2 regions of the Mesorhizobium sp. M7A.F.Ca.US.010.02.1.1 genome follow, and region 1 is predicted to be linked to the other one. Evidence: predicted binding sites of a transcription regulator. Region 1 holds the regulator's gene; the other holds the start of a gene.
The links. The regulator LexA, encoded in region 1, represses DNA repair genes until DNA is damaged. The targets are predictions, from matches to a motif close to TGTTCNNNNTGTGTTCNG.

Region 1 (12,312 bases):
GGCGCTGGTTCCTATCGCGGAGGCGCTTGAACGCCTGCTCGATGGTGCGGCACCTCTAGCCGGCGAAAGCGTTCCTCTGTTCGAGGCGGTGGATCGTGTTCTGGCGGAACCGGTCGTTGCTCTTCGCACCCAGCCGCCTTTCAATGCTTCCGCCATGGACGGCTATGCGGCGCGCGCCGCCGACGTCACGTCGGTCCCATCCAGGCTGTCGGTGATCGGCATAGCGCCGGCTGGACGTGGCTTCGACGGCACGGTCGGCCAGACGCAGGCCGTGCGCATCTTCACCGGCGCGCCGCTGCCCGAAGGCGCCGACACCATCGTCATCCAGGAGAATGTCCGCGACCTCGGCGGCGGCGATATCGAAGTGATCGAGCCGACAGCGCAATGGCGCAATATCCGCCGCATCGGCCTCGATTTTTCAACAGGCGACATGCTACTGGAGAAAGGCCGCTTGCTCGACCCGGCGGCACTGTCGCTGGCAGCATCGGCCAACCATCCCCGGGTCAGCGTGGTGAAACGGCCGCTGGTCGCCATTATCGCCACCGGCGACGAATTGCTGCCGCCGGGCAGTGATCTCGGCCCGGACCAGATCATCTCGTCCAATGCCTATGGCGTCGCTGCCACCGCACACTCGGTCGGCGCCCGCGCGCTCGATCTCGGCATTGCCGCCGATCGCAAGGAGGCTATCGCTGCCCTGATCAGACAAGCGGTCGCGGCCGGTGCGGATGTCATCGTGACGCTTGGTGGCGCCTCGGTCGGCGATCACGACCTGATCCACGACGTGCTGACCGGCGAAGGCATGACGCTCGGCTTCTGGAAGATCGCCATGCGCCCCGGCAAGCCGCTGATGTTCGGCCGCCTCGGCGATATCAGGTGCATCGGCCTGCCCGGCAATCCGGTGGCAAGCCTGGTCTGCTCGCAGTTGTTCCTGAAGCCGCTGCTGGCGCGGCTCGGCGGCCGCAATCATCGACAGGACGTTCGCCAAGCGCGATTGGGCGCCGCAATGCCGGCCAATGATTTGCGCCAGGACTATGTCCGAGCCGTGGTCAGGGAAGATGACGGCGTGCTGGTGGCGACGCCGTTCGGTATCCAGGATTCCTCGATGCTGAGAATGCTGGCCGACGCCAACGGGCTGATCGTGCGGGCGCCGTTTGCCCCTGCAGCAGCCGCGGGCGAGGCTTGCAGCGTTTTGATGCTGCGCTGAGGAATCCCGAACAAGCCATTCATAACAGACGAGAAAATGATCCCGGCTCTAGTTCGAGATCAGGCTCTGCGTCAGCGGATGCGCCGGGTCGGCAAGGCCGTCGACAATGCTGTAATGATGCCGGTCGGGCTCGATCACGACGCTGGTGGTGGCGCCGAGGCCGGTCCAGATATTGGCAAGCAATGCATTTTGACGCAGAAACTCAGCGCGCTCGCCACCACCGGCCCAGCAGGTGATGCGGGCGCCGTCCATGGGTCGCAGCAGCGCCGGACTTTCAGCCAGCGCCTCTTCTTCGTCGATTGCCAGTGCCTTGTTCATCCCGGTGCGGATGATCGGACGCAAATCGTGGAGGCCTGAAATCGAAATGACGTGGCGTATGCGCCGCGCCACATCGGCAGCCAGCGGCGTTGATATCGTCACCATCCGGGTGGCAAGATGGCCGCCGGCCGAATGCCCGGTCAGCATCAGCGGTCCGTCGACCATTGCCGCCGCCTCGCCGATCGCCGCACCAATCTCCCTGACGATGCCGGCGATGCGTATGTTCGGGCACAGCGTGTAGGAGGGCATCGCCACGGCGAAGCCACTGCCGACCGCGCCATTGGCGAGGTGCGACCACAAGCTCTTGTCGGTCTCCAGCCAGTAACCGCCATGGATAATCACCACCAGCCCTTTGGGCGCGGCCCTGGGAAGGAAAAGATCGAGCCGATTGCGCGGTCCGTCGCCATAGGCGATGTCGAGCCGCGCCCGGCCCTGCGCCGACAGCGCATCGCGGAATGCTTGCGCTGGCTCCGCCCATGCAGACGGCCAGCGATCACTGCCCGCGATGTTGGCGCCGTTGGCATAGGCATCATCCCAATCGACGATGTGACGTTCGAACATCTGCGCCCTTCCCCAAGACGGCATCGCTACTTGCTAGCAATGGCCACCGCCATGCCATGCGTCAATGCCCTGAGCAAAAACATTTTAGGCTTGAAACAAATTTCGACTGGTGCGATCCTGCCCCAACGAACAGCCGACAATGGGAGGTCTGCTGTGCTGCCCGAACCTGCAGATGTTCACCCTTTCTGGGCGCATCTCAGCAGGTGCGATGGGTAGTACGAAGCTTCCTCAGAGCAGGACCTTAGGATCCACTACATCCGGCCAAGGCGCATCGCGCACTGGTCAGGCAGCAGACGGGATAGCGGCGACATGCTTGGGCCTTCAGCGCATATCGACACGTTCACGCGCGATCACCTGCCGCCGCCGGAGCAATGGCCTGAAATCCTGCTCGACGGCTTCGACTATCCCGAACGCCTCAACGCCGGTGTCGAACTGACCGACAGGCTGGTCGAAAAAGGTCTCGGCGACCACACCGCCCTGATCGGCAATGGCCGCCGCCGCACCTACAAGGAACTGTCCGACTGGACGAACAGGCTGGCCCACGCGCTGGTCGAGAATTACGGAGTCAAGCCGGGCAACCGGGTGCTGATCCGCTCGGCCAACAACCCCGCCATGGTCGCCTGCTGGCTGGCCGCCACCAAGGTCGGTGCCGTGGTCGTCAACACCATGCCGATGCTGCGCGCCGGCGAACTCGCCAAGATCGTCGACAAGGCCGAGATCACCGTTGCGCTCTGCGACACCAGGCTGATGGACGAGATGACCGTGTGCGCCAAGGACAGCGCATTCCTCAGGCAGGTCATCGGTTTCGACGGCACCGCCAACCATGATGCTGAACTCGATCGCGCCGCGCTCGACAAGCCGGTGACGTTCACCGCAGTCGACACGGGCCGCGACGATGTCGCCCTGCTCGGCTTCACCTCGGGCACGACAGGCGTTCCGAAGGCGACGATGCATTTCCACCGCGACCTCCTGATCATTGCCGACGCCTATGCACGCGAAATCCTGGAGGTGACGGCGGACGACATCTTCGTCGGCTCGCCGCCGCTGGCCTTCACCTTCGGCCTTGGCGGGCTCGCTATCTTTCCCCTGCGCTTCGGTGCGGCGGCGACGCTGCTGGAGCAGGCGACGCCACCCAACATGATCCACATCATCGAGACCTACAAAGCGACGATCTCCTTCACCGCGCCGACTGCCTACCGCGCCATGCTGAAGGCCATGGATGAAGGTGCCGACCTGTCGTCGCTGCGCGTCGCCGTTTCGGCCGGCGAAACCTTGCCCGCCCCGGTTTTCGAAGAGTGGACGAAAAAGACCGGCAAGCCGATCCTCGACGGCATCGGCGCCACCGAAATGCTGCACATCTTCATCTCCAACCGCTTCGATGACATGAGGCCTGCGTCGACCGGCAAGCCGGTGGGCGGCTATGAGGCGCGCATCGTCGATGACGAGATGCGCGAGGTGCCGCGCGGCACGACCGGCAGGCTGGCGGTGCGCGGCCCGACCGGCTGCCGCTACATGGCCGATGACAGGCAGAAGGAATATGTGCGCGACGGCTGGAACCTCACCGGCGACACCTTCACGCAGGACGAGGACGGCTTCTTCCATTTCGCCGCACGCTCCGACGACATGATCGTCAGCGCCGGCTACAACATCGCCGGTCCCGAGGTCGAGGCGGCGCTGCTGGCGCATCCGGACGTCGCCGAATGCGCGGTGATCGGTGCAGAGGACGCCGAACGCGGCCAGATCGTCGAGGCGCATGTCGTGCTGGTGCAGGGCGTCGCGCCCGACGCCCTCACCACCAAGCGCCTGCAGGACCATGTCAAGGCAACGATCGCGCCCTATAAATATCCGCGATCGGTAAAATTCATCGCCGCTCTGCCCAAGACCCAGACCGGAAAGATCCAGCGCTTCCGGCTGCGCACGGAGAAAATCAATTGAGCCAACCGTACGATCCGGCGTCCGAAGGCGCCCAGATGTCGTTCAAGGAGCGCATGTCCTACAGCGACTACCTGCACCTGGAGAAAGTGCTGGAGGCCCAGACGCCGCTGTCATCGGCGCATGACGAGATGCTGTTCATCATCCAGCATCAGACCTCCGAGCTCTGGATGAAGCTTGCTCTGCACGAGATTGGCGCCGCGATCCGTTCCATCCGCGCCGACCGGCTCGAGCCGAGCTTCAAGATGCTGTCGCGCGTTGCGCGCATCTTCGAGCAGCTGAACAATGCCTGGGACGTGCTGCGGACGATGACGCCCAGCGAATACACCGAGTTCCGCGACGCGCTCGGCCAGTCCTCGGGTTTCCAGTCCTGGCAGTATCGCGCCATCGAGTTCATGGCCGGCAACCGAAACCTGGCAATGCTCGGGCCGCACAAGCATCGGCCCGACCTGAGCGGGAAGCTGGAAGCGATCCTGGCCGAGCCGTCGCTCTATGACGAGGCTCTGCTGCTTTTGGCGCGCAACGGATTCGACATCGGTGCCGATGCCAGGCGCACGGACTGGCGTGAGACGCGAACCGAGAATGAAGAGGTGCTGGTCGCCTGGCAGACCATCTACCGCGATCCGCAGCGCTACTGGATGTTCTACGAACTGGCCGAGAAGCTGGTCGACTTCGAGGACTACTTCCGCCGCTGGCGCTTCAACCACGTCACCACGGTGGAGCGCATCATCGGCCTGAAACGCGGCACCGGCGGCACGTCGGGTGCTTCGTATCTGAAGAAAATGCTCGAGGTCGTGCTGTTCCCGGAGCTGTGGACGGTCCGCACCCGGCTCTGACGTCGAAATGAAAACAGGCACACCGAGGGGACGCGCTGTGGCGGAAAACCCTTCGCGAACAACCGGGGACTGACCGACCATGAGTGGAATTCCTGATCTCGCCGCAGTCGAAGCGATGGATGCCACGGATCCGCTGCGGGCCATGCGCGACCGTTTCATTCTGCCGGAGGGGATGATCTATCTCGACGGCAATTCACTGGGGGCAGCGTCTCATGCCGTTTTCAGCGAGCTGCAGCAGGCGGCGACCCAAGAATGGGCCCAGGATCTCATCCGAGCTTGGAACACGGCCGGATGGTTCGAGATGCCAATCGAACTCGGCGACCAGCTCGGACGCCTGATAGGAGCCGCGGCCGGCCAGACCGTTGTCTGCGACACGACATCGACCAACATCTACAAGGTGCTGCACGCGGCGATGGAGATGCGGCCCGGCCGGTCGGCCATCGTCGCCGAAGGTGACAGTTTTCCCACCGACCTGTACATCGCCGAAGGCGTGGCCTCGACCCGGGATGGCGTCCTGCTGCGCCTCGCGGGTGTCGACGCGCCGACCATCGAAGAGCTGATCGACGAAAACGTCGCGGTGGTGCTGGTCAATCACGTCAATTACAAATCGGGTGAACTGCGCGACATGGCGGCGCTGACGCGCAAAGCTCATGCGGCCGGAGCGCTGATCGTCTGGGATCTTTGCCACACCGCCGGCGCCCTGCCCGTCGAGCTCGATCACGCAAATGCCGATTTCGCCATCGGCTGCACCTACAAGTACCTCAACGGCGGTCCGGGCGCACCGGCCTTCATCTATGCCGCGCAGCGCCACCACGGCGATATCAGCCAGCCGCTCAGCGGCTGGTGCGGCCATGCGCGGCCCTTTGCCTTCGAACGGGGTTATGTTGCCGGCACCGGCATCCGCCGCTTTTTGTGCGGCACTCAGCCGATCCTGTCGATGCGGGCGCTCAAAGGCGCGCTTGCCATCTGGAATGACGTCGACATGGCGGCATTGCGAAAGAAGAGTGTCGCGTTGACAGAACTGTTCATCCAGCTCGTCGAAGCCAGGTGCGGCGCCTACGGTCTCACGCTGGAGACCACCCGCGACGCGACCAGGCGCGGCAGCCAGGTGTCGTTCCTTCACGATCACGGCTATCAAATCATGCGGGCGCTGATCGAGCGCGGCGTCATCGGTGATTTTCGTGCGCCATCGACCATCCGTTTCGGCTTCACGCCGCTCTATGTCGGCTACAAGGATGTGTGGCTGGCGGTTGAGGTGCTGGAGGATATTCTGCGCACGGGCGCATGGAAGGACCGCCGTTTCGCGGTCAAGGAAGCCGTTACCTGACGCAACGATCCCCGCGATCCACCGCCGCCGCCCTCACTGCCTGGCAGATGACGGAGGGCTGAATTTCCAGCCACAAATGCCAACAGACGTTGGCGTTTTGGCTCCGTTTCGTTCACGGCAAACGAACGTCCCGAAGATTGATATCGTCCTTTGTGGAGGTCGATAGACTGATAATGCCAAGCCTTGGGTCGAGGATGAGCCACAGGTCATTAACCATAATAATTTCAATGTGAGCAGGCGCATCGCCGTGCCTAGCGCCTGTTGATCGCGACCCGCTGGCAAGCGCCAAATAATTTCAGCAGCCTTAACAAATTCATTAAACTTTAAACGGTTGCAGAACACAACTGGAACAGATAGGGTTTGTTCTGGGTTTGTTTTTCGATTCTGGTTTCAGGTAACCTGGGGGCCGCCATGCTGACGCGCAAGCAACATGAACTGCTGATGTTCATCCATGAACGCCTGAAGGAGAGCGGCATTCCGCCATCCTTCGACGAGATGAAGGAGGCGCTTGACCTTGCCTCCAAATCCGGGATTCATCGGCTGATCACCGCACTTGAGGAGCGCGGCTTTATTCGCCGGTTGCCCAACCGGGCACGCGCGCTGGAAGTGCTGCGATTGCCGGACTCGATCGCGCCCGGTCTCAACGCGGCAAAGAAGTTTTCGCCAAGCGTCATCCAGGGCAGTCTCGGTCAGGGTGGCGCCCTTGGCCGGCAGATCAAGCCGGCGCCTTCGCGGATGCCCTCGCCCGGCAATGATGACGATGCGGTCTCCGCCGTGTCGATCCCGGTCATGGGCCGTATCGCCGCCGGTGTGCCGATCGATGCCATCCAGCATCAGACGCATTCGATCTCGGTGCCGCCGGATATGATCATGGGCGGCGCCCACTATGCGCTGGAGGTCAAGGGTGACTCGATGATCGAGGCCGGCATCTTCGATGGCGACACCGTCATAATCCGCAACGCCGACACCGCCCAGCCAGGCGAGATCATCGTGGCGCTGGTCGATGAAGAGGAAGCGACGCTGAAGCGGTTCCGCCGCAAGGGCGCTTCGATTGCTCTCGAAGCCGCCAATCCGGCCTATGAAACCCGTATTTTCGGCCCGGACAGGGTCAAGGTGCAAGGCAAGCTCGTCGGCCTGATCCGCCGCTACTGAGGCGGCTGTGGGTTGGCCGCTGGCTTCTCCGGTTTCTTGAAGGGTGCCAGCCCCCTTGCCTCACGAGAGTATTTGCGTTGCGTGTGCCAGGGCCGATATGGGCTGTCCACCGCGAAGCTGATCGTCGCCGGCGTGGTCGCCGATTGGCGATCGAAGAAGACCGCGGCACTGCCTTTGCGAGCCAGTTGCCGCTTGGTGATGACGAGAACCAGCGGATTGTGACAGGCGTCATACGCGGTGGCGTCATTGATGACGATCAGCTCGGCGAAGCCGCAGGCTTTCCAGGCGTCCTTGCGGTCCTCGACATAGGCAATGATCGCACCGGACATGTGCCTGGCCACGCAAACGCCTGAGGAGCAATAGAACGGCGATCCCAGCGGCAGATCAACGGCATCCGCGACATCGAATTGCCCATCGCTGTTGTCGAACACCTCTGGCACGACGATGGTTTCTGATGTCAGGGCGCGTTTCCAGTTGTCGACGGTGAATTCGTTCGGCCGTTCCCGGCTGACGGCAAGCTCGCCGCCACCGATCGGCAACGCCACCAGCCGGGCGTCTTCCGAGATTAGCACATCCGGCGTGCGCGTATCCGAGACGGTCAGCAAGCCTGCCAGCGCGAATGGCAGAGCAGCGAGCCGCAGCCAAGTTGTCGCCATTGTCGCGATGACCAGGGCAATTGCCACCAACAGGACCGACTGCTGCGAAATCAGCCCGACCCCATCGACAGGCGAACGCTCGGAGATCCAGCCTGATATGGCAATCATCATCGTCAGGCCCTTACCCATCAGGTAGAGAGCCGGCCAATCCAATCCGAAAGGCATCAACAGCGCGCTGGCGACGGCCAGGAACATGACGACGGTGACGATCGGCATTACCGCGAGATTGGCAAACAGGCTGAGCGGCGAGACACGCTGAAAATGCCAGATGGCAAACAGCGTCGTCGCGCTTCCCGCGATGATCGAGGTCATGGCAAGGCCGGTTGCCGCCAGCAGGAATTTTCGCGTCAGGAAACCGGGCACGGATCGCTTTGGCGGCGGCGGTCTTGCTTTTCCCGCGCGGTGATCCGCCCAGCCGGCATAGGCGCCGACCAGAGCCGCGGTCGCGGCGAACGACATCTGAAAACTCGGGCCGACCACCTCATGCGGCGACACCACGATGACGGCGATCGCCGAGATCGCCAGATTGCGCATGGTGAGTGCTGCTCGATCGAACAGCACGGCAATCAGCATCACCGCCAGCATGATGAAGCTGCGCTCGGCGGCAACGACGACTCCAGAGATGATGAGATAGGCCGCGATCGAGAACAGCGCGGCGGCAGCGGCATACTTCTTGACCGGGCGACGCGCGGAAAAGTCGGGAAACAAGGCGAAGGCGCCGCGCAGCAATCCCATGATGGTGCCCGCGACCAGCGCCATATGCAGTCCCGAAATGGAGATGATGTGGTAGATGCCGGTACGTCGCATCGCCTCATTGATCTCATCGGGAATGCCGGCGCGCACGCCGACGATGAGCGCCGCGGCGATCTCGCCTTCGGCGCCGCCGACGCTGGCCCTGATATGGTCGGCGATGCCTTCACGGGCTTTTTCCACGCTAGAGGAAATTCGGGCCGACAGCGGCATGTCGCCATCGTCGCTAACGACAAGCTTTGGATTGCCGAGAAAGAATCCGCTGCCGCCGATGCCGGCAAAATAGCTGTCGAAGGAGAAGTCATAGCTGTCCGGCCGCACCGGCCCGGTCGGCGGCAAGAGCTTGGCATATCCGGTGATGAGGGAGCCGGCGGTCACGTCAGCCGGGATCTTGCGTGCCGAAAGCCGCACCCGTTCCGGCGCATAGCGCAGTTTCGGTCTTGCGGTCGATGTCACGTCGATGGTCAGCCGGATACGGCCGGTTTCCATCCGGTCGAGCGAGACGACGCGGCCGGTGACTTGCGTCGAAATTTCCGAGCCCAACATTTGTGTGCCCGCACGCCACGTCTCGACCTTGGCAGCAAGCAGTCCTAGGGCGCACAAAAGTGCCGCCATGAAACACAGATGGGTCTTTGGCCATGAGCGCGAGACCAGCGCACAGATCCCCGTCAGAATGACAACCGCGACAGGTCTCGCAAAGTCGGGTTCAGCCGTCAGCGAAAAATAGCCGATCGCTCCGATCGCCAGGCAGACCGGCACCAGCAGGAAGGCCACGCCCCGGTCGAGTTCCAGGCTCGCCGCCGTGTTCACGCTGTGGCGCAGGCGAGGCAGTGATGTCAGGCTGATTTGCCGGCGCACGCGAACGATCCTGCCGGTTTCGGCAACAGGAACAGAGGCGGCGACATGCGCTTGTAACGGCGCTTGGCCGGGATCCGGCAGGAGGGGCGACGGCAATGGCAGAGGCGCAAAGAGGGACCGTTCGCTGACGCCGATGGCAGCGTCCTCGCCCTGATCCGAGCCCCAGCCTCGTCCAGCCATCGGGTCTGCCCCTTGCGCCCTCGACACCCTATGCTACATGAACGCCGGGCGCGCGAAAGTCCGCGCAACCGCACCCGCTTCAGATGGTTTCCGAGAGTTCCATGTCCGACAAGGTCGTCACCCGTTTTGCCCCCTCGCCCACCGGCTATCTGCACATAGGCGGCGCGCGCACGGCGCTGTTCAACTGGCTGTATGCAAAGCACACTGGCGGCACGATGCTGCTGCGCATCGAAGACACCGACCGTGAACGCTCCAATGAAGCCGCGACGGCTGCCATCCTCGACGGGCTTTCCTGGCTTGGCCTGAGCTGGGACGGCGAGCCGGTGTCACAGTTCGAGCGTGCGCCGCGCCACCGCGAGGTGGCCGAGGAGCTCGTGCGCATGGGCATGGCCTATTATTGCTATGCCACGCCAGCCGAACTGGAGGCCATGCGCGAGGCTGCCAGAGCCAAGGGGCTGCCGCCCCGCTATGACGGCCGCTGGCGCGACCGCGACCCCTCTGAGGCGCCCGCAGGCGTCAAGGGCGCCATCCGCATCAAGGCGCCGACCGAAGGCGAGACCATCGTCCATGACCGTGTCCAGGGCGAGGTGCGCTTTCCCAACAAAGATCTCGATGACTTCATCATCCTGCGTTCTGACGGCAATCCCACTTACATGCATGCCGTCGTCGTCGATGATCATGATATGGGCGTCACCCATATCATTCGCGGCGACGATCATCTGACCAATGCCGCTCGCCAGACCGTGATCTACAACGCCATGGGCTGGGACGTGCCGTCCATGTCGCATATCCCCCTGATCCACGGCGCCGATGGCGCCAAGCTGTCGAAGCGGCACGGCGCGCTTGGCGTCGAGGCCTATCGCGCCATGGGTTACCTGCCGGAGGCGCTGCTCAACTACCTGGCGCGCCTTGGCTGGAGCCATGGCGACGACGAGATCATGTCGATCAAGGATATGATCTCGTGGTTCGACATCGGCGATGTCAACAAGGGCGCGGCGCGCTTCGACTTCGCCAAGCTGGAGGCGATCAACGGCGCGCATATGCGCCGCATGAGCGATGCCGAACTGTTCGACATCTTCATCGCCACCCTGCCCTATCTCGAAGGTGGCCCGGCGATCGCCGCGCGCCTGAACGACAGCACCAAGGCGCAGTTGCTGGCAGCGCTTCCGGGCCTGAAGGAGCGCGCCAAGACACTGGTCGAGCTCGTCGATGGCGCGGCCTTCCTGTTCGCCACGCGCCCCCTGCCGATCGACGACAAGGCGGCCCTTCTGCTTACCGACGATGCCCGCAAGATCCTGCGCAGTGCTCACGAAGCTTTGAACGGGCTTGCGGGTGATGCGGGTGACTGGACAGCCGCCTCGGCGGAGGCGGCGATCCGCGAGGTGGCAGCGGCCGGCAGTCACAAGCTCGGCGCGGTGGCCCAGCCTTTGCGCGCTGCGTTGACCGGCAAAAGCACCTCGCCGGGCGTGTTCGATGTGCTCGCCGTGCTCGGCCGCGAGGAAAGCCTGGCGCGCATCTCAGATCAAATCGATTAGGAGCAAACTGGCCCAAGAAGATTGGCATTGAAAGGCGGGTTTCGCAGTGCAACATTAGGCCTTGGCCCAATCTGGCACGCACCTCCTGAAATGCGGTGGCGAATACGCGCATTGCGGTGATTTTCGACGTGTCGCTCTGCAGAATTTTGCCTTTGCCGGCATGAGGAAACAAGAAGGAGTTTGCAATGACCGAAGCTGCGAAAAAAATGGATTTGGGCGGCAAGACCCAGGAGGCCACGGCAACGCTTGCATTCGCCGGCAAGACCCATGAATTCAAGGTGCGAAGTGGTTCGGTCGGGCCTGATGTCATCGATATCGCCTCGCTCTACTCAACCACCGGCGCCTTCACTTACGATCCCGGCTTCACCTCGACGGCAAGCTGCGAGTCCGAAATCACCTTCATCGACGGCGACGCCGGCATCCTCCTGCACCGCGGCTATCCGATCGACCAGTTGGCCGAACATGGCGATTTCCTCGAGGTCTGCTATCTCCTGCTCTACGGTGAATTGCCGACCAAGGCGCAGAAGGACGACTTCGACTATCGCGTGACGCGCCACACCATGGTGCATGAGCAGATGTCGCGCTTTTTCACCGGCTTCCGCCGCGACGCGCATCCGATGGCGGTGATGTGCGGCGTGGTCGGCGCGCTGTCGGCCTTCTACCACGACTCCACCGACATCTCCGACCCCTACCAGCGCATGGTTGCCTCCATGCGGCTGATCGCCAAGATGCCGACGATCGCGGCGATGGCCTACAAATACCACATCGGCCAGCCGTTCATTTACCCGAAGAACGAGCTCAACTTCGCCGCCAACTTCCTGCACATGTGCTTTGCCGTGCCGTGCGAGGAATACAAGATCAACCCGGTGCTGGCGCGCGCCATGGAGCGCATCTTCATTTTGCACGCCGACCACGAGCAGAACGCCTCGACCTCGACCGTTCGTCTCGCCGGCTCGTCGGGCGCCAACCCGTTTGCGTGCATCGCCGCCGGTATAGCCTGCCT
Region 2 (12,312 bases), on a different contig from region 1:
GTGCCGCGTTCGCTGTCAACCAGCGCGATCATACCATCATGCGCTTTCAGGAGGGCCAGCACGATGCCGAGCCCCATGCCGGTGCCGCCCTGCTCGCGCCGCGTGGTGAAGAACGGCTCGAAAATGCGCGCCCGATTGCTCGGCGAAATGCCGGCGCCGTCGTCGCTGACCAGGATGCTCGCCTTGCCGTCGGCGCTCGTAGCGGAGACAGAAACCGCCGTCGCGCCGTGCCTGGCCGAATTGTCGATGAGATTGGCCAGCACGATAGCCGCGTTCTCGGCCGATATGCGCAATCTGATGTCGCCGCCGGCTCCGACGCAAACCGCCAGCCTGTTGTCGACGGGCAGCAGCGCCAGCGCCGCACCGATCGATGTGCTTTCGCCGCTCGGCGCCAGGTTTTCGGCACGCGCTAGGTCGAGCAGACGGCGAACCAGCAGATTGAGCCGCCCGGCGTCGGTGACGATATTGTCGGAAAAGCGCCGCCGCTCCGTATCGTCCATCGCGCCACCGGAATCGCGCAGCAATTCGGCCGCGCCCTGGATCGCCGTCAGCGGCGATTTGAGCTCGTGCGAGACATGGGTGGCGAAAGTCTGGATGCTGTCCGACCGCGCCTGAAGCTTTTCGGCCATGTCGAGGAAGGCTGCGGACAGCTCCGCCATCTCTCGCGTGCCGTGATGGTCGAGCGGCCGGATCGCCGTGCGGTCGCCGGCGGCGATGCGCTCGGTGCGGTCGATCAGCGCATAGATCGGCCGGCTGACGGTGCGCAGGAAGATGAGACCGATGAGCAGCGTGCCGCCGAGAATGGCAATCGCCGCCAAGGTCACCTTGCCGCGTTCGCCATAGAGATGCTTGATGATGTTGTTGGGCGTCCGCGACACATAGACAACGCCCGCGACCTGGCCATCGACGGCGACCGGCAGGGCGACGAAGACACGCACCTTGGTGCCGCGGCTGACCGAATAGAGCGGTGGCGTCGGCTGGTCGGGAATGCGCAGCCTGAGCGCGCTGGCATAGTGACCGGCAAGTGCTGTGCGCACCTCCTCGGCCGCACCGAGCGATTGGCCGACCTCGCCACGACCGGCGATGACGACGCCCCGGGGATCGAGCAGCCGGAAGCCGGCTAGCGTGGTTTTCTGCGTGGCGTCGAGAATGCCGGACAGGCGGGCGCCGATCGCGGCGAAGGCAGGATCGGCGGTCGCGGGCGTAGCCGCTGGGCGAGTTGGCAGGACATAGTCGGAGGCGAGATCGAGCTGCGGCTCGATCGGCCTGTACAGCGGGTCAGGATTGACGCTTCGGCTTGAATCCCCGCTTGGCCCCGGCATCGGCGCGCCGAGTTTTTCCGGCGGGATGCCGGCATCGCGCACATCCTGCGCATAGATAGCGGCGATGGCCGCCCCTTGCGCGATCAGCTCCGCTTCGGTCTGACGGATCAGCTGGTTCTCGTAGAGGCGGAAGAAGAACAAGCCGACCAATGGCAGGGCCATCACCATGATCAGGATGGCGACGACGACCGTGGCAAGCCGTGGCCGCCATTTGCGGCCGACCCATTTGCCGGAAGTCGTCAGCCGCATCGACCGAGCCGGAAGCCGACGCCATGCACCGTCTCGATAACATCCAGGCAACCCACTGCTGCCAGCTTGGCGCGGATGTTGCGGATATGGCTGTCGACGGTTCGGCCGGCGACATGGATGTTTGCGGCATAGGCGCTGGCCATCACCGCGTCGCGGTCGAGCACATGCGCGGGCCGCGTCAGAAACCCTTTCAAAATCGAGAATTCGATCCCCGTCAGGGCAAGCGCCTTGCCGTCGAAGCTGGCAGCGTGACTGGCCGGCGCCAGAGCCAGTTTGCCATGCGAAAACTGCCTGTCGTCGACCGGTTCGGGCGCCGCCGGGCGGGCGCGCCGCAGGATGACGTTGACGCGGGCGACCAGCTCGCGCGGGCTGAATGGTTTCGTTACATAGTCGTCGCCGCCCATTTCGAGCCCGAGGATGCGGTCGATCTCCTCGTCGCGCGCGGACAGGAACAGCACCGGCACATCGGATGTGTGCCGCAGTCGCCGGCAGACCTCCAGCCCGTCCATCTCCGGCATGCCGATGTCGAGCACGACAAGATCCGGCGCCCGGCGGCCGATCGCTTGCAGGGCGGCGGCACCGTCGGCCACCCCTGTCGTTTTCATGCCGGCCTTTTCCAGCGCAAAGCAGATCACCTCGCGGATGTGCGGGTCATCGTCGGCGACGAGGATGTGATGCGGCATGGATCAGCGGCCCGGCATGGAAAGTTCGATTGCGGAGGGAATCACGAACGGCCCCTTGGTGTCGAGATATCGAAGCAGCCGCCAGTCGCGAAAGCTCCAGGCCCGCCAGTTCTGCTGGATAGTTCGATACCAGATTTCATCGCTGCCGCGCACGCCAGCCAGTTCGCGGACAGTGCCGGCGGCCGCCGTCTTGCCCTGCTGCTCGAGGAACCGATCGAGTGCGGGAAGCGCGCCCGGACCGAGCGAGTGAAGATACCAGGCGTCTAGGGGAATGCCCTGGCCGGTCATTTCGAGGGAATGGTCGACATTGTAGTTGGCGATCGTCGCTGCAAAATTGATGAAACAGCCGGCATAAAGCGCCAGAGATAACGTCAGAAGATTGGCGGACAGCAGCCATTCGTTGGATTTTCCCAGTGCGATGCGGGCGATGATCAGGGCAAGCCCCGATGCGACCAGCCCCATCCAGACGAAGGCGGCGACGCGCCAGTAGGTCAATGCATAGATGCCGACATAGAGGTCGAGCCGCAGGATCGACGAAATGACCAGCATGATGTTCTGCGCCACCCAGGCATAGACCAGGCGGCGGATGAGCGGATCGGCCGATGTCTCGCTGCCTGGCCGCAGCGCCGCCAGCACGAAGCCGGCGGCAAGCAGCGCGGTGACGATCAAGGGATAGGCGCCACGATGCGCGTAGGCCGCGTAGCTCAGCCCGTCCGGAAGGGCCGCCCCGCCCCACAGATAGGTGGCGTCGAGCGCCGTCTGCAGCGCAAACAGGACGTTGAAGACGATCAGGGCGCGCAGGATGGCGGCCTTGCCGAACAGGATGTCTTCGATGGTGGTGACGGTTTTGTCGGCTTGAGCGCTGACGGCCGGCGCCGCGTGCGGGATGCGACGAACCAGGCGCGGCAGGCGCGGCCGCAGAAAAGCCCAGACAGCAGCTAGCACGAACAGCCAGAAGGCAATCCGCGCCAGTTGGATAAGATCGAGCAGCCTCACGAGGTCGATCAGCGACAGCCAGTAGTCGATCACCGGATTGGCGGCGCCGAACAGCGCCAGGAAGACCGCACCCAGCGTCAGCGGCATCACCCAGACGGCGATCGCCGCCAGCCGGATGCGCCGTCGGCCGAACCGGCGCGCCGTCTTGCGCCAGCGGATGAAATCGTTGGCGAAGCGGAACGGCGCCGCCAGCCCGAACAGCGCGATCTGGCCGGCAGTACGCGCGATGCTGTGCCGCAGCCGCCCGCTCAGCGAAAGCGCAAAGACGGTCAGCGCCGCCAGCGCGATCGAGACCGACAAGGCACTGATGTTCTCGGCGAGCGGCAGCAGCGCGACAAGCAGGGCGGCGGGCTTGAGCCAGACCCTGCCGTCGCTGAAGGCTGCGGGATGCACGGCGACCACCGCGGCGGCAATCAGGGTGGCAAACAGGAAAACCGTGATGCCGGCGGGTTGGCCATAAAAGAGAGAATCCGCAAGTGCTGCCAGCAGGATGGCGACACCGAAGCGGGTGCAATAGCCTGGCGCGGCGGTGAAGAAGGATATCATGACCTGGCCTTCCTGATGGCGTCCGGCCGGATTGCCGGCGGGGTTCTGCGGACAAAGGGAATGAGGGTTGCGACAGGACACGCTCGCAGCGGATCGGCTAGCCACCAGCCTTCGCTGCGCAGCCGGTGAGGCAGACGGGGTTTTGCTCTCTTTTGCATGGTGCCTGTCTCGCAGGGCGGCGGGGAGACGGCAGGGCGGATCCGAGGAGGTTTTCCGCAAGCCTGTGCAGTTTTCGTGCAGGCAATTGAGGTTGAATTCGCCATCTTTCTAACGTGGGCGCTGCCCCTCGCCTGCCTGCCGGCATCCTCTCCCCGTAAACGGGGCGAGGGATGCTCTTATCTCCGGTTTCGCCAATCTCCAGCGTCGCAAGAAAGGCGCCGGCGTTGCGGCCAGCTACTCTCGCCCCGTTTACGGGGATGTCCGGCAGGACGGTGAGGGGCAGCACCAGCTTTCGCGATTGGCTCGCCTCAGGTACAAGTCGGGCGCTTGCCTCGACCGCCCGCAGGCGGCATAGATCACCCATGGAAACCTACCGCCCGCGCCGCTCCGTGCTCTACATCCCGGCCTCCAACGACAAGGCGTTGGCCAAGATCGCGCAGCTTGCCTGCGACGCAATCATCATCGATCTGGAAGACGCCGTCGCTCCGGCCGACAAGATCACTGCCCGCGAAAAACTGGCCAGCATTTTCGCCGGCCATCCCGTTGCCAGCCATATTGGCAGACGCTGCGAGGTGATCGTGCGCATCAATGCGATATCAAGCGAATGGGGCGCCGACGACCTGCTGGCTGCCGCAAGCTGTGAGCCCGACGGCATCCTTCTGCCCAAGGTCGACACGCCGCGCGACCTGCTCGAGGCCGGCGATGTGCTTGACGACAATTTTGTCCCCGATAGCGTGAAACTATGGGCGATGATCGAGACGCCCAAGGCGCTGCTCAACATCGGCGCCATCGCCGAGCTTGGCCGTGATCCGGCCTCGCGGCTAAATTGTTTCGTTGCCGGAACGAATGATCTGCTCAAGGAGACCGGCATTCTGGCAACGCCTGATCGACGCTACCTCGTGCCATGGCTGATGCAGATGGTGCTGGCCGCGCGCGCCGGCGGCATCGACATGCTCGACGGCGTCTCCAACGATTTTCGTGACCTCGACGCTTTCACACATGAATGCGCGGAAGCCACAGCCATGGGGTTCGACGGCAAGAGCCTTATCCACCCGGCCCAGATCGAAGCCGCGAACCGAGCCTTTGCGCCGTCCATGGAAGCGGTGGCCGAGGCGCGCTCGGTGAAGGAAGCCTTCGCGCTGCCGGAAAATGCCGGCAAGGGCGTGATCGCGCTGAACGGCAGGATGGTCGAGCGGCTGCACTTGGCGCAGGCCGAAAAACTGCTGGCGAAGGCAGCCGCCATCGGGTCATAAATGCTCGATGGATGCGGGCGAGCTATAGCTACTCACGACAGGAATTGAACAATGAAACTCTACCGCTTTCTGTCCGCTCCGGACGATGCCAGCTTCTGCCACAAGGTGACGGCGGCGCTGAACAAGGGCTGGCACCTGTTCGGCTCGCCGACCTATGCCTACGACAAGAAGGCCAAAGCGATGCGTTGCGGCCAGGCCGTGGTCAAGGATATAGACGGCCAGGAATACGGACCCGATACGAAGCTCAGCGACTGGTAGGCTCCGCTCGCATCCACAGCCAGCCGGCCAGCCAGGCGATGGCTGCCGCAAGCGTCACCAGGCCCAGGTCAAGAGCCCACTCCGGCACGAACGCACGGAGCGCGATAGGCACCGCGCCAATGAAATAGAGGGCGAGTGGAATGCGCGGAACGCCTCTTGCAACGACAAGAGAGATTACAAACGCAAGTGTCCCAAGCAGAAAAAGGAACGAACTGACGACCAAAGCCAGTCCGAGAGGGCCGGCGCGCAGCTCGATGATGGTTGTCAGCGGAAGTTTCGAAAATACCAGATTGATCACCACTTCCACACCGACCAAACTTGCCAGTGCAACGAAGTTGATGACAAACGCGATGGTGCCGAACAGGCCCGCGCGCCGGCCAAACGCAAGAAACAGGCCGACGACAAGACCAAGCGCCAATATCTCGGCGACCGGTGCGAGAAGTTGCGTCAGATCGGTGGTCGCGATGAGCGAGCTGCGTTTGGCCGCGTTGACCAGGAGAATAAGCGCGCTTCCGACGCCGGCCGCGGAGGCAAGCCGATAAAGCGTAGCGCTGGGCACAGCCGCGCTCGACTGGATGGTCGTGGAATTCTCCTTGTGTTGAGCTTCTTCGGCTGGACTCCGAAGCGAAATAGTCGATTGCGGACGGCGGGGTTCGGCGGTTGTGGCGAGCATGGTCGTCTCCTCAACTGGGAAAACGGGAGCCGCGAAGACCGCAGGCCTGTTCCGATCCCATCTGTAATCACTGCTTACATGCTCTTGTCTGCATTGTAAACAGTGATTACATAAATCGCGGATCGTGCTACAAACGCGTGAAGCAGCTCTACGGAACGAAGGAAAAGAGATGGCAAACGCCAAGACGCCTCGCCGCACCGGCTACCACCATGGCAATTTGCGCGACACGTTGATCGATGCTGCAATTCAACTTGTCGAGGAAGGCGGCCCCGACAATGTAAGCGTGCGCGAAGCCGCAAAGCGGGCCGGCGTTTCCCCCGGCGCCCCCTTCCGGCATTTTCAGTCGAAAACAGCGCTGCTGACCGCGGTCGCCGAACAGGCCATGAACCGGCTGACAGAGGCCGTTGCCAATGCACTTTCAGCAGTCGACAGCGCGGATCCCATCGTGGCCTTCGAAGCAATCGGACAAGGCTATCTGGAATGGGCGATCGCCAATCCCACGCATTTCCAGATCATCAGTTCCCGAACCCTGATTGATTTCGACGCGTCGGACAGTCTTCGCGGTCAGAATGAGGCCATTCGCCGGAAGATGATCGACCTGCTGACCCAAGCGCAACACCAGGGTCAACTGGCTGCGAACGCGGATTTCGATCATCTGGTTCTTGCCGCTCGTGCCTTTGTCTATGGGTTGGCACGAATGGTGGTTGATGGTCATTTTCCGGAGTGGCATCCGTCCGAGCCGCCATCGCTCGCCGTGCGCAAGGCGCTGCATCTTTTCATCAGCCGAATGACCAACCTATCTGAAGCGGGATCCCAGAAACCCTTGCCGCCGCTGGGTTCTGGACCGACTGGATAGGAATGGACATTTCACGCGACGCAGGAACCAGCTATTCCGCCGCCTCTTCGATCTTCTCCATATCATCGTCCGACAGGCCGAAATGGTGACCGATCTCGTGGATCAGCACGTGGGTGACGATGTCGCCCAGCGTCTCTTCGTTCTCGGACCAGTAGTCGAGGATGGCGCGGCGGTAGAGCGTGATCCGGTTTGGGCCTTCGCCTGTCTGCGGGTTCCAGCGCTCGGCGATGCCGCGTCCCTCGAACAGACCGAGCAGGTCGAACGGCGTTTCCAGCGACAGATCGTCCATGATCTCGTCGGTCGGGAATTCGGCGATCTGGATGACGATCTCGCCGGTCAGCTTGCGAAAATCCTCTGGCAGATGGGCGTACGCCTCCAGCGCCAGGAACTCCATTTCGTCCATCGAGGGCGAGAGTTCGTCGTGCCAGGTGCGGGTCTTGTAGATGCGGGCCATGCTTTGTCCTTTGATCCCGGCATATAGGCTTTCGCACCGTAATCGGCAAATGACACGGGCCGATGCGCCTGCGCCATCCATGCCGAGAGGAATAAATTCCCTATGTGTCTGCTTGACTCTTGGGATGCGCTCTGGAATCTATAGAGAACATAACAGGAACAATGTGAGTGGAAGCTGACCGTCATGGCGATGACCGCTGTGGCGCGGGAGACTGTTTTTGCCCTGCGCCGCCAGATCGCGAAAATCGAGGGAACGCTGCCCGAGCGCTTGGCCGCGCCGGCCGCCGCGCCCTTTGATGCCGACGTCAACACCGATCTCACAATCGTCCGGCGTGGCATTGCCGCGGCGTTGCCGGATGCGTTCCTGCCTGTTGGCGTCGAGCGCCTCGACGCCGCCCTGAGCGGCGGCCTGCCGAAGGCCGCCCTGAGCGAAATCCATGGCACGCAAACCCGCGATGCCGGGGCCGTCGCCGGCTTCGCTTTGTCGCTCACAAGCCTGATCCTCAAGCAAACGCCGGGGCTGCCGGTGCTGTGGATTGGCACATCGGAGATCTTTCGCGAGGCCGGCTTTCCCTATGCCAGGGGGCTTCACGCCTCGTTCGGCATCGAGCCGGAGCAATTGCTGTTTTCCGAGGCACCGAGACTTGTCGAGGCGCTGTGGGTCGCCGAGGAGGCGGCCCGGATGACGGCGCTCGCCGCGGTCATCCTCGAAATTCGCGGCAATCCGCAGCGGCTTGACCTGACCGCGACACGCCGGCTGCATGCAAGGGCGCAAGCGGCCGGCCGCCCGGTGTTCCTGCTGCGGCAGGCGGCCGAGCCCGAACCGACGGCGGCACCCGTCCGCCTCATCGTCACGTCGGCACCGGCGGTGCCGCGCGACACCATCGCCGGGCCGCTGGCCGGCTCGATCGGCCGCCCGGCCTTCACCCTCACCATCGGCAAGAGCCGCACGGCCCTGCCTGGACAATTCACACTGGAGTGGAATCCCGATGAATGCGCATTCGACGAAAGAGCGGGCGACGAAAGAGCGGGCGACGAAGGAGCAGGTGGGGAAAGAAACCGGCCAAAGAATCCTGTCCCTGTGGTTTCCCTATCTGGCGGCGGAAAGGGTCCTGCGCCAGCGTCTGGGGCGGTCCTGGCGTTCCCGGCCGTCGGATCACCCATCTCACCCGCCGCTCGTGATCAGCCATCGCGACCGCAACGCACAGCGCATCTCGGCCCTCGACGAGCGGGCTGAGGCGCTGCACCTGAAGCGCGACATGGGCATCGCCGATGCGCGCGCCATGCATCCGTCGATCGACATCGTCGAGGCCGATCCGGAAGCCGACCGCCGCCTGCTCGAAGGCCTTGCCGACTGGTGCGACCGCTACACCCCGCTGGTGGCGCTGGATGGCGCGGACGGCCTGTTTCTCGACGTCACCGGCTGCACCCATCTGTTCGGCGGCGAACGTGCCATGCTGGACGACATCCTGTCGCGCTTCTTCCATCAGGGTTTCGATGTCCGTGCCGGGCTTGCCGCGACGCCGGGCGCGGCCTGGGCGGCGGCACGGTTTTGCGGCGACCGCATCGTTGTGTCAGGCGAGGAGGAGGCGCTGCTGGCACCCCTGCCGCTGGCCGCGCTGCGCATCGAACCGGCGACCCGCACCAGCCTGGAAAGCGTCGGCCTGCGCACGGCGGGCGCCGTCATGGCGGCACCGCGCGCGCCGCTCGCCCGCCGCTTTGGCACCTTGCTGCTCCTGCGCCTCGATCAGGCGCTTGGCCGCCTCGACGAGGCAGTCTCGCCGCGCCTTCCCGTCGCGCCGCTTTCGGTCGAACGCCACCTCGCCGAACCCATCACCCTGACCGAGGACATCGAACGGCTGGTGGGCATGCTGGCGGCGACCTTGAAAACCGATCTCGAGCGCCGCGGCGAGGGTGCCAGGACACTGGCGCTGCTGCTCTTTCGCGTCGACGGCGCCGTCAGCCGCATCGCCCTCGGCACCTCGCGGCCGATGCGCGAACCCATGCTGATCCAGAAACTGTTCCATGAAAGGTTGGCCGCGCTCGAACAGGATATCGATGCCGGCTATGGTTTCGATCTGGTGCGGCTCTCGGTGTTGGCGGCAGCCACCTTCGGCATGCAGCAGGCCGATCTGACTGGCGAAACGACCGACGACGGTGCCGATATCGCGCTGTTCGCCGACCGCATCCGCGCCCGGCTCGGCGAGGGGGCGGTTCTCCGGCCGGTCGCGGTCGAAAGCCATCTGCCGGAGCGTGCCGTCGCCACGATCCCCTTCACCGAAGCGCCGCGCCGGACCACGCCGCCGAAGAAGCCGGACAGGCTGCAGGCACCAAAAACCATTTTTCCGCCGGAACGGCCGATCCGGCTGTTCCGCTCGCCCGAACCCATCGATGTGCCGGCCACTGAAATGCCGGAAGGACCACCGCTGAACTTCCGCTGGCGGCGCGCGCTCTACCGGGTCACGCGCGCCGAAGGGCCGGAACGCATCGCCGCCGAATGGTGGCGCGAGGCAGCGAGCGATCCGATCACGTCAACCCGCGACTATTTCCGTATCGAGGACGCCGATGGTCGCCGCTATTGGCTTTACCGGCAAGGTCTTTACGGCAACACGCAGGTGCCGCCGCGCTGGTTCATGCATGGTGTCTTCGCATGAACGCGCTGACCGTCATTCCCTTTGCCGAGTTCGGCATCCAGTCGAATTTCTCCTTCCTGCGCGGCGCCTCCAAGCCGGAGGAGCTGGTGGTCGCGGCCAAGCTCCTGGGCTTCTCGGCGATCGGGCTTGCCGACCGCAACACGGTGGCCGGCGTGGTGCGCGCCTGGCAGCAGGCCAAGGTCGAGACACTCTCCTATCATCCCGGCTGCCGGCTGGTTTTTGGCGACGGCACGCCGGACATCCTCGCCTATCCCCAGGACCGCAAGGGCTGGGGGCATCTGTGCCGCATGCTCACCCAAGCCAATCTGCGCGACGAGAACGAAAAAGGCGCCACCCTTCTCCAGCGCGGCGACCTCCTCGAATGGGGTGACCTGATGTCACTGGCAGTCCTGCCCGGTCTGTCGGCGGGCGCGGAAGATAGTCTTCCCCTGCTTCGAGGCCTCAAAGGCCGCTTCGGCAGGAACCTGCGGCTTGGCGTTTCGCCCGACTACGCCGGCAATGACCGTTTCCGCATCGAGCAGGCCGCGGCTCTTGCCGAGAGCGTCGGTATTCCGCTGATGGCGACCAACGACGTTCTCTACCACACGGCCGAACGGCGCCCGCTGCAGGACGTGCTGACCGCGATCCGCCTCAACACGCCCGTCGCCGAGGTCGGGCTGCAACTCACCGCCAATGCCGAGCGCCATCTGAAGCCGCCAATGGAGATGGCGCGCCTGTTCCGCAGGCATCCGCAAGCATTGGCCGAGACCTTGCGGTTTGCGGAAAGCCTGGGTTTTTCCCTTGAGGAGCTGAAGCACAACTATCCAGAGGAGACGACTGAGGCAGGCGTCGACCCTCAGACGGAACTGGAGAGATTGACTTGGGAGGGCGCCAGGAAACGTTACCCCGAGGGCATCCCTGACAAAGTGGAAGGACTCATCCGGCACGAACTCGAAATTGTCGGTCAGAAGAAATACGCCCGTTATTTTCTCACCGTTCGCGACATCGTTCGGTTCGCGCGTTCGGAAGAGGTCGGCATTCTGTGTCAGGGTCGCGGCTCCGCCGCAAACTCCGTCATCTGCTATTGTCTGGAGATTACGGAGGTAGATCCTGGCCTTCTGGACGTTCTTTTCGAGCGCTTTGTTTCGACGGAGCGCGACGAACCTCCAGACATCGATGTCGACTTCGAACATGAGAGGCGTGATGAGGTCATCGCCTATATCTACAATAAATACAGCGCCAAACGCACAGCCTTGGCCGCAGCCGTCATCAGCTATCGCGGCCGTTCGGCGCTACGCGAAGTGGCTAAGGCAATGGGCCTGTCGGAAGATGTCAGAAGCGCTTTGGCGAGCACGATCTGGGGTTGGTCGACCTCCGAACTTGGCGAGAAGGAGGCTCACGCTGGCGGCATCAACCGCACCGACCCGCTGGCAAAACTGGTGATCGAACGCTCCAACGATATCATGGGCTTTCCCCGTCATCTGTCGCAACATGTCGGCGGCTTCGTCATCACCAAAGACCGGCTCGATGAGATCGTGCCCATCGTCAAGACGGCGATGGACGAACGCAAGATGGTCGAATGGGATAAGGATGACCTGGATAATGTCGGCATCCTCAAAGTCGATGTGCTGGCGCTTGGCATGCTGTCTTGCCTGAGGCGTGCTTTCGATCTGCTGGAAACCCACTACGGAGTAAGGGACAAGTATGACCGGCGGCTGACCCTTGCGACAATTCCGCAAAAGGATAGCCGCGTTTACGACATGATCTGCCGTGCCGACACATTGGGCGTCTTTCAGATTGAATCGCGTGCCCAGATGTCGATGCTGCCGCGTCTCAGGCCCCGCACATTCTATGATCTGGTCATCGAAGTGGCGATCGTGCGACCCGGTCCTATCCAGGGCGATATGGTGCACCCCTACCTTCGTCGACGGCAGGGAAAGGAGAAGGTCGAGTATCCGAGCAAGGAACTTCAAGCCATTCTGGAGCGAACTCTCGGTGTGCCGTTGTTTCAAGAGCAGGCAATGAAGATCGCGATCGATGCCGGGGGCTTCTCGCCTGGTGAGGCGGATAAGCTAAGACGCGCTATGGCCACCTTTAAGCGCAGTGGCATGATCAAAAACTATGAAACGCTGATGGTCGAAGGGATGGTCAAGAAAGGCTATCAACGAGACTTCGCCGAGCGCTGTTTCAAGCAGATCGAGGGCTTTGGCGAATATGGCTTTCCCGAAAGC

Region 2: the regulator LexA is predicted to act here: its motif matches at 7,593-7,610, upstream of EOA19_RS17360 (metallopeptidase family protein).

Annotation. Positions count from the first base shown of each region.
Region 1 covers NZ_RZRV01000008.1:172,009-184,320, reverse strand. The annotation lists gene glp (gephyrin-like molybdotransferase Glp) at 1-1,204, shown strand, start outside; gene EOA19_RS11400 (alpha/beta hydrolase) at 1,253-2,083, opposite strand; gene EOA19_RS11395 (AMP-binding protein) at 2,393-4,018, shown strand; gene kynA (tryptophan 2,3-dioxygenase) at 4,015-4,851, shown strand; gene kynU (kynureninase) at 4,931-6,178, shown strand; gene lexA (transcriptional repressor LexA) at 6,590-7,330, shown strand; gene EOA19_RS11375 (ComEC/Rec2 family competence protein) at 7,324-9,774, opposite strand; gene gltX (glutamate--tRNA ligase) at 9,876-11,309, shown strand; gene gltA (citrate synthase) at 11,495-12,312, shown strand, end outside.
Region 2 covers NZ_RZRV01000014.1:108,235-120,546, forward strand. The annotation lists gene EOA19_RS17325 (ATP-binding protein) at 1-1,571, opposite strand, end outside; gene EOA19_RS17330 (response regulator transcription factor) at 1,562-2,254, opposite strand; gene EOA19_RS17335 (DUF4173 domain-containing protein) at 2,258-3,796, opposite strand; gene EOA19_RS17340 (CoA ester lyase) at 4,318-5,208, shown strand; gene EOA19_RS17345 (DUF1737 domain-containing protein) at 5,260-5,466, shown strand; gene EOA19_RS17350 (hypothetical protein) at 5,453-6,139, opposite strand; gene EOA19_RS17355 (TetR/AcrR family transcriptional regulator) at 6,309-6,995, shown strand; gene EOA19_RS17360 (metallopeptidase family protein) at 7,027-7,449, opposite strand; gene EOA19_RS17365 (hypothetical protein) at 7,633-8,685, shown strand; gene EOA19_RS17370 (DUF6504 family protein) at 8,627-10,102, shown strand; gene EOA19_RS17375 (error-prone DNA polymerase) at 10,099-12,312, shown strand, end outside.